Regions from separate parts of the Neptuniibacter sp. 2_MG-2023 genome, predicted to be linked through region 3. Evidence: predicted binding sites of a transcription regulator. Region 3 holds the regulator's gene; each other region holds the start of a gene.
What was found. The regulator LexA, encoded in region 3, represses DNA repair genes until DNA is damaged. The targets are predictions, from matches to a motif close to TACTGTNTANNTANACAGTA.
Positions count from the first base shown of each region.

Region 1: the regulator LexA is predicted to act here: its motif matches at 1,286-1,305, upstream of uvrD (DNA helicase II).
Region 2: the regulator LexA is predicted to act here: its motif matches at 1,537-1,556, upstream of ruvC (crossover junction endodeoxyribonuclease RuvC).

Region 1 is NZ_JAUOQC010000006.1:11,038-14,239, forward strand. It holds gene Q4486_RS07395 (DUF2782 domain-containing protein) at 1-154, shown strand, start outside; gene Q4486_RS07400 (homoserine kinase) at 190-1,149, shown strand; gene uvrD (DNA helicase II) at 1,319-3,202, shown strand, end outside.
Region 2 is NZ_JAUOQC010000018.1:36,848-40,049, reverse strand. It holds gene ruvA (Holliday junction branch migration protein RuvA) at 1-261, opposite strand, end outside; gene Q4486_RS14475 (trimeric intracellular cation channel family protein) at 258-917, opposite strand; gene ruvC (crossover junction endodeoxyribonuclease RuvC) at 963-1,481, opposite strand; gene Q4486_RS14465 (YebC/PmpR family DNA-binding transcriptional regulator) at 1,661-2,401, opposite strand; gene aspS (aspartate--tRNA ligase) at 2,527-3,202, opposite strand, start outside.
Region 3 is NZ_JAUOQC010000002.1:186,363-189,564, reverse strand. It holds gene dinG (ATP-dependent DNA helicase DinG) at 1-1,632, opposite strand, end outside; gene lexA (transcriptional repressor LexA) at 1,786-2,391, shown strand; gene Q4486_RS03410 (cell division inhibitor SulA) at 2,394-2,864, shown strand; gene Q4486_RS03405 (hypothetical protein) at 2,900-3,160, opposite strand; gene Q4486_RS03400 (DUF6586 family protein) at 3,166-3,202, opposite strand, start outside.

The sequences.
Region 1 (3,202 bases), on a different contig from region 3:
CGAGTACCGTATAAACGGCGAACTAAAAGAGATTAAAGTGGTTCCAAAACAGGGCAAAGAATATTACTTAGTTCCTGCGCCGGGTGAAGGCAACTTTATCCGCCAAGAAGAATCGCAAATGCTAATCCCTAAATGGGTACTATTCCGCTGGTAATTTCAGTAATCACTAACACAATCTGAGTAACACTTTTGGCTGTTTATACACAATTAGATAAAGATGACCTGAACCAGTTACTAACAGACTTTGATCTGGGTTCACTCGTCAGCTTTAAAGGCATTGAGGGTGGTATTGAAAATACCAACTATTTTATATCTTTAATAAAAGACGGCGCAAAAAGGGAGTATGTACTTACTCTCTTTGAAGAGCTTGACCATGAAGAGCTCCCCTATTTTATTGAACTGTGCCAATGGCTATCTGATAGACATATAGACGTGCCTTTCGCCATACAAGATCGCAACGGAATAGGCCTTAAGCGCCTAAAGAATCGTCCGGCAGCCATCCAACCACGGTTCTATGGCGAACATGTAGGGCAAACAGACCTAACACCTGAGCACTGCGCGGCTATTGGTAAAGTTTTAGGCGAGTTCCACGTTGCGGCCAGAGACTTTTATTTAAAGCGACAGGCACACCGTGGTGTTTTCTGGTGGCGTAGGGAAAGCGAGCTGATTGCACCTAAGTTATCAGTAGAAGATCAAAAACTGCTCAAGGATGAAGTTCTACGCTTCGATCAACTTAGAGAGAACCCAAGTAACATCGAAGTAGGTACAATCCACGGCGATCTTTTCCATGACAATGTGCTCTTTCAGGGAACAGAGGTCAGTGCCGTATTAGATCTATACAACGCAGCTACCGGCTTCCTCTTATTTGATCTGGCAATCGTTGCCAATGATTGGTGTAGCAACCCCGACGGTTCAATTGACCGCCAACGGGAGGAGGCTCTACTCAAGGCTTACAATCAAGCTCGGCCCTTCACTGAAGGGGATAGAGAAGCTTGGGCTATTCTTAGCTGTACGGCCGCTATGCGTTTCTGGCTGTCGCGGCTTATTCCTTGGCTAGATAAAAATAGCGAACAAAAGCTAAAAGATCCGGATGAGTTAAAACGTATTTTGCTATTTAGGCGCCAAAACCCAAGCCAACTGCCTGATTAACATCACTCTAATTAAGCCCCAACCAAGGAGATAAGAAATATCTCAAGGGGCTTATTTTTCCGATCATTTCACCTAATTCTTACCTAACATCACCCCTTAGTTACTATTAAAGTCCATAGCAGCTGTTATAATCCATCACTGATTATTTATACAGTGACTAAGAGCAGCAATGGACGTAACCCATATAATCGATTCGCTAAATGATGCCCAGCGTAGCGCAGTAACGGCTCCCGTACAGAACCTACTGGTACTTGCAGGTGCGGGTTCCGGTAAAACTCGTGTACTGGTCCACCGTATCGCATGGCTTATTCAGATCGAAAAGATGTCACCCTATTCGATTATGGCAGTTACCTTTACCAACAAAGCGGCCAAAGAGATGCGTGGCCGAATAGAGGAGCTGCTCGGCATTAACCCTCAAGGCATGTGGGTTGGCACGTTCCATGGACTAGCCCATCGTTTATTACGTGCTCACTGGCAAGATGCAGGGTTACAAGAAAACTTCCAAATTATGGATAGCGATGACCAGCTTCGTGTCATCAAGCGCCTAGCAAAAGAGATGAACTTGGATGATAAGCGCTGGCCAGCGCGCCAATTCCAGTGGTACATCAACGATAAAAAAGATGAAGGCTTGCGCTCAAAACATATTGAACCGCGTAATGACCCAACCGACCGAAATATGCTTTCCATGTATCAAGCCTATGAAGCCGCTTGTGAACGAGGCGGCATGGTCGATTTTGGCGAGCTTCTACTCCGTTCACTCGAGCTGCTGAGAGATAAAAACCCCGCACTTCTAGCCCATTATCAAGATCGCTTTCGTTACCTCCTTGTAGACGAGTTTCAAGACACTAACAGTATCCAATACGCATGGTTACAGATGCTATGCGGCGGGCAACGTAAACTGATGGCGGTGGGTGATGATGACCAATCCATCTATGGCTGGCGTGGCGCAAAGATAGAAAATATTCAAAACCTTTCTATCCATTTCCCCGGCACAGAAACCATTAAACTTGAACAAAATTATCGCTCGACTGAAACAATTCTACGTGCAGCCAATGAAGTCATCCGTAATAACCAAGGCCGTCTCGGGAAAGAACTCCATACCGATGCAGGTGAAGGCGAAGCTATCTCGCTCTACTCTGCATTTAATGAGCAAGATGAAGCTCGCTTTATCGTCGATCAGATTAGCAAATGGGTTCAAGATGGCAATGTACGTAGAGAATGTGCCATTCTCTATCGCTCTAATGCTCAATCAAGGGTACTTGAAGAAGCACTGATTCGCAGCGGTGTTCCTTATCGTATCTATGGCGGACAACGCTTTTATGAACGCTTAGAGATTAAAAATGCACTCTCTTACCTACGCTTACTTAGCAATAGAGATGATGACACCTCCATGGAGCGTGTTATTAATGTGCCGACCCGCGGTATTGGTACTCGCACAGTAGAGATTATTCGTGAACATGCCCGCAGCCAATCGATCTCTATGTGGCGCGCCTCAAATGAAATTGTAGAGCTGAAACGCTTGCCACCTCGCGCAGCGAATGCCCTACAAACATTTATCGATTTAATCAATCAGATGGCCCAAGATACCGAAGATACCCTGCTCCATGAGCAAGCTGAGCATGTTATCCAGCACGCAGGGCTAATTGAACATCACCAAAAAGAGAAAGGCGAAAAAGCCCAGTCGCGCATCGAAAACTTAGAAGAACTCGTTACCGCTGCCAAACAATTTAACAGTCAGTGGGATGAGTTTTTGGATGAGGAATTTAATTCTCCACTCGCCGCCTTTTTAGATCAGGCAGCCTTAGACTCCGGCGATACCCAAGCTGATGATTTCCAAGATAGTGTCCAGTTAATGACCTTACATTCAGCCAAAGGCTTAGAATTCCCTCAAGTCTTCTTAGCGGGGGTTGAGGAAGGTCTCTTTCCACATAAGATGTCTATCGAGGAACCTGGCCGCCTCGAAGAGGAGCGCCGTCTCTGCTATGTAGGTATAACCCGTGCTATGCAGAAGCTCTACATCACTTATGCAGAATCCCGCCGCTTACACGGCCAA
Region 2 (3,202 bases), on a different contig from region 3:
GATCGCCAGTTTGGGCCCGACACCATTAGCTTTAATTAAAGTGCGAAAAAGCGTGCGTTCTTCCCGTTCATAAAAACCATAGAGCAACTGCGCATCTTCACGGGTCACAAAGTGAGTAAACAAAATTAGCTGCGAACCACATTCAGGTAAACGATAAAAAGTATTCATTGAGGCTTCGACCTCGTAACCCACTCCATTCACATCAATAACGAGTTGTGGAGGGCGTTTCTCTATTAACTCACCTTTTAATCGACCTATCACTGATCCTGCCCCTTTTTCATATCTTCCAACTTATGTCCTGCGACAATAAATTCTGGCAATTTCAAGTTCGCAAAAATGGTAGCCATGCGAACAACAAATACTATCGACATGGCTATAAGTACCAATAACTGCTCTTCTACCACCTCATAAAACGCAATATAGAATATCGCACCGACAATAGAGCAGGTCGCATAAAGCTCGCCGTCACGCTGAAGTATTAACGGAATTTGACCTGTGAGAATGTCACGAATCATACCTCCGGCACAACCCGTTATTACCCCCATCATAACAGCGATAATCGGTGAAAATTCTAATGCTAAGGCTTTTTCAGCACCAAGAACTGTAAAGAGCGCTAACCCCATCGCATCAAGTATTAACAATAATCTTCTTGGGTATTGCATATAGCGACACACGACAAAAGCAACAACCGCAGAAATAATCGCTACCCAAAGATAAGTCGTATCAGCAATCCAAACAACCGGGTGAATATCCAATGTGATATCACGAATAGTTCCGCCACCAATTGAGGTCACAATAGCTAACACTACCACCCCTAAAATATCTAAACGCTTCCCTTGGGCTGCTAAAGCTCCCGCAGTGGCGAAAACCGCAACACCCAGAAGGTCGGCAATATAGATAAAATATTCGTAACTCATGATTAAACTCTTATAAGTAACAATGCTGCCTAAGCAACTAGAAAATTAACGGCGCCAACTCGCATTTCGCGACGACATACTACCTGCAGTTTTAATCAAACTACTACGTGTATGAGCATGACAAAGAGCAATAGCTAACGCATCAGCGGCATCCGCTTGAGGCGCGCCTGGCAACTTCAGAATTTGAGTCACCATATGCTGGATCTGTGCCTTATCAGCCGAACCTTTGCCCACAACAGATTGCTTAACTTTACGCGCTGCGTATTCATAAACAGGCAGATCTGCATTAGTGCCTGCCACAATAGCCACACCACGCGCCTGACCTAGCTTTAAAGCTGAGTCAGCATTACGTGCCATAAACACCTGCTCAATGGCCATCTCTTGAGGACAATAACGCTCTATGACCTCAGCAACGCCTGTAAAAACCTGCTGCAAGCGTTCTGGCAGCTCATCACCTTTGATGCGTATACAGCCGCTAGCAACATATTCATTTTTATTGCCAACACTATTAATCACACCGTAACCTGTGATGCGCGACCCTGGATCTATTCCTAATATAAGCATCTGTTTAATACATTCTGATTCAAATTGCGGTTCAAAATCACCAACCCCAAAAAAATACTGTTTATTTATACAGCAAAGAATACAGGAGCTAGCCCATTTTAAAAACCCTGAACCCACTAATATTGAGGAATAAAAAAAGCCGAGAGTATAATCCCGGCCATTAGAAAGAGGAAAGAAAATTATTCGTCCATCGATTCTTCAGGGATAATGGCATTGTGATAAACGTTCTGAGAATCATCAAAATCCTCTAGCGCATCGATCAGCTTCAGGACTTTTCGGCCCGCATCTACATCCAACTCAACAGTTGTTGATGGAATCATCGCAATTTCCGCATGAACCGGCTGCAAGCCGGCATCTTCCAAACCTTGCTTTACATCCATGAACTCATGCCAATCGGTGAACACATCTATAGAGTTATCATCATTAGTAACCACATCTTCAGCACCAGCCTCAAGTGCGGCCTCCATTACAACCTCTTCATCCAGATCGTCCCCAAAGGTGATCTGGCCTTTCTTCTCGAATAGGTAAGCAACCGAACCACTTGTACCTAAGTTTCCACCAAACTTATTAAAAGCAGCACGCACCCCAGCAACCGTACGGTTAACGTTATCTGTCATACACTCAACAAGAATTGCCACACCATTTGCGCCGTAACCTTCATAGGTGAGCTCATCGTAATTATCACCTTCTGCGCCCCCTGCTCCACGTAGAATCGCTTTATCGATAGTATCGCGCTTCATATTTGCGCCTAGGCCTTTATCAACCGCCGCACGCAAACGAGGATTATCATCAGGATTACCGCCACCCTCTTTCGCAGCAACCACAAGTTCACGAATCAGCTTAGTAAAAACCTTACCGCGTTTAGCATCTTGTGCCGCCTTACGGTGTTTAATATTTGCAAATTTAGAATGACCAGCCATCACCCTCTCCCTATCTACCGTATGTTTTAAAATAATGATCTATAGATACAAATAAACTGCCCGAAGGCAGTTTATTTTTAATACTAAAAGGCCCTTTTAAGCGCCCTATTACAGCAAAACGAAAACTAAGGCGTTTTACGTAATTTAATGTTTAATTCACGAAGCTGAACAGCGCTAACCTCACCTGGCGCATTGGTCATCGGACAAGATGCACTCTGCGTTTTAGGGAAAGCGATGACTTCACGGATAGAATCCGAACCGGTCATCAACATAATCAAACGGTCTAAACCAAACGCTAAACCACCATGCGGAGGCGCACCAAATTTTAGGGCTGTTAGTAAGAAGCCAAATTTATCTTCAGCTTCTTCGTCAGAAATACCTAGAATCTCAAGTACTTTAGCTTGCATCTCTTGATCATGGATACGGATAGAACCGCCACCCAGTTCACAACCATTAAGCACCATGTCATACGCACGGGATAGTGCCGCTAGCGGATCAGCTTTAAGCTCTTCTGGTGAGCAGCTTGGTGCCGTAAATGGGTGGTGCAGCGCAGTTAAACCGCCATCACTTGTCTCTTCAAACATTGGGAAATCAACAACCCAAAGTGGCGCCCACTCGCGCTGAGACATTTCAAGATCTTCACCTACTTTAATACGTAAAGCGCCTAGTGCTTCAGAAACCACTTTCTCTTGATCAGCACCGAAGAAAACAATATCGCCATTTTCTGCGCCTAAGCGTTCCATAATCGCCATCGTTACATCATCACCTAAGAACTTGATGATAGGTGACTGAAGGCCATTC
Region 3 (3,202 bases):
TTCGTTTGGCAAAGAAGCCAACAAAATCTCAGCCAATTCGCCATTATGATCATTCGGGTTACTAGGATCAGTACGCATTGCAGGAACCCGTAGCTCAGCAGCCTCATTAAAATTAAACGGACTAGGAAATATAGCGCACGGACTATCTACGGGAATACCTAAATCGGCATACAAACGATCAAAACGCCCTAGTGCTGTTAACGTTGCAGAAGTTACAACAGCACCATAACATTGAGACCAGAGATGCTCCTGAAGTGTCGCAGCAGCAGATACTGGGCTGCTACAACACTCCAGATCTAAACCTTCATTACCATCAACACGCAAGACCCAGCGTGCTGTTGGAAGCCCTCCTTTCTCATCAGGGGACGCATAAGACCGAGCTAAACCAAACATAGCCTGCATTCTTGAAAGAAAAACACCCATTTGCGGGTACCATTTTTCAGCAACGGATCTGTCAATATCAGCCAACTCACCATCCATCGCCTCTTTTAATAGATCGACTATCTGCTCTAATTTTAGTACAACACGTTCGGCTGCCGTAGCAAAGTTATGACAAATAAGTTGCAAAGGCTCAGGAATAACCCCTTGGGCAAACCGATAACGGTCACTTGTCCCCTGAAGTTTATCCATTAATAACTGCTGCAACAGCAATTGCCACTCCTCAAGTGAACGCTCCATATCAGAGAAGGGGTTAGCCATTTTTTCTACATAGCCCTGCAATACTACATGCGCTGATGTGTCATTTAGCAGCTTATTTAATGAACGAGTAACTTTCGCCAACCAGCGCTGACTAGACTTTACACGTAATCTATAGGAAAAATGACCTGTAGTTTTAGTACCAAGATGGTGACCTTCATCAAAAATATAGATCGTATCTTCCGGAGCGGAAAGAATCGCACCACCACCAAGAGAGAGATCCGCTAACACTAAATCATGGTTTGCAACAATCAGATCCCAGCGGTCAAGCTCTTGTCGGGCTTTAAAAAAAGGACAAATTGAAAAATTACTGCACCGCCGATTAGTACACTGCATGTGATCACTGGTGGATAATCGCCAAATAGGATCAGCCACAGTATTTTTTAATCCATCACGATCGCCATCCCACTCTCCAGAGGCATATAAACTCAGCAACTCCTGAACTTGAGCAATATCTGACTGATCAATTTTCTGCGCGACTTCATCTTCATACAACGCGATCTGCCCTAACTCATTTTGCTGTTCTAGTACTTTTTCAGCATTAGAAATACAAAAATAACGACCCCGACCTTTTGCTAAACCGTAAGTAAGACTAACACCCGCCTCCGTCACTAATTGAGGCAGATCTTTCATAATTAACTGTTCTTGCAAGGCTACGGTGGCTGTAGACACAACAACCTTTTTCTTTCGCTGCTGGGCAATGGGAACCGCAGCAAGAAGATAGGCCAAAGTTTTACCCGTGCCCGTTCCTGCCTCAGTCACACTGATATGAGCTCCCCCATTACGCTCCCCCTCACTATTCTGAGAAATAGAGGCCAGCGTACGCGCAATCTCAGCAATCATCATTTTTTGGCCATAACGAGATTGCAAGCCACGGTTACTTAAAAACGTACTATAGGCCTGCTGTATCGACTGTTTAAGTTGCTTATCTAACAAAAGAAGTACCGAGCTCAGGATTGAATGTCTAAGGACAATTCTAACAGCTCACTAGGGATAAAAACAAAAAACACTGTATAAAAAAACATAAGTTTCTTTACAAACACAAAATACTGTATAAAAATACACGTACTGTATAAACAAACAGACAATATTATGAAACTAACTAAACGACAAACTGAAGTTCTAGAATGCATTAAACGCCATATCGGCGAAACGGGTTATCCACCTACCCGTGCTGATATTGCCAAAGATTTAGGCTTTCGATCCGCTAATGCGGCGGAAGAACATATGAAAGCCTTAGCTAAAAAAGGGGCGATTGAAATTATCCCTGGAACCTCAAGAGGCATCAGAGTTCCTGAACTCGAAGCAGACTTAGGTATTCCTATTATAGGCCAAGTGGCGGCGGGTTCTCCCATATTAGCCGAAGAACATGTAGAAGATCACTGCACAATTTCTTCAAACTTTTTCCAACCCAAAGCAGATTATCTGCTTCGAGTAAAAGGTGAAAGTATGAGAAACATTGGAATTATGGATGGCGACCTACTCGCTGTACACCAATGTAATACAGCAAAAGATGGCGAAATTGTCGTTGCAAGAATTGAAGATGAAGTCACGGTTAAGCGTTTTAAGAAAGAGGGAAATATCGTCTATCTTATCGCTGAAAATGAAGAATTTGAACCGATTGTCATTGACTTGAAAGAGCAAGATATCGCGATTGAAGGCTTAAGCGTTGGTGTAATTCGCAGAGGTAACTAAAAATGATGGCACTTCCAGTAAGTACTAAGGCTCCACTTGTTCTTCTAAAAAACAAAGTATCAGCTAAAGTTACATCCCTTCCGGTAACCCCTTCTACAAAATCGGAGTTAGCTGGCAGTGTTACAGAGATTGTAGTGCAAAATAACAACTTCTCTAACATCCCTATGCTCATGCCTCTACTGGCACAACTGAGTCAAGATGATAGATGGTTTGTCTGGATTGCACCCCCTGTACTTTTACCTAAACAGCTTCTAGCTGACGCGGGCATAGATCTAAACAAAGTAATTCTGTTAAACCCAGATAACAAGCACAGCACCTTCGCTTTAGCTAAACAAGCCTTAAGCACAGGCACAAGCCACTCCGTCATTTCATGGCCTGGTTACCTGTCAGAAAGGGAGCTAAATGAGCTAGAAAATGCGGCAAAGCAAGGGCAAAGCCACGGAATAGTTATACGTCGCAGGCAGCATAGCTAAGGCCCTGATAGATAAGAGGGCTTTTGCAATCCAGTTTAATGAATAATAGGTTCTGGCTCTGACTCAGGCTCGGCATTATTATCCAAGTCAAAACCTGATTCGGCAACCATCTGAATACCTGCGGTTAACATGACCCGCGCTACGTCAAGATAGTGCCCATTTAACTTATCTTTCAACTCAGATGAGAAGTTGACCTTAATCATTGGCTCTGCATCACTATCTGCATTCCGTATGGCTAATTCACCATTTTCAAGCTCTATTATTTCTAATACCATTTCCGACGCTATACCTGACACTTACTTTACCACTCCTGCATTCCTTCTCTCAGAGAATCAACT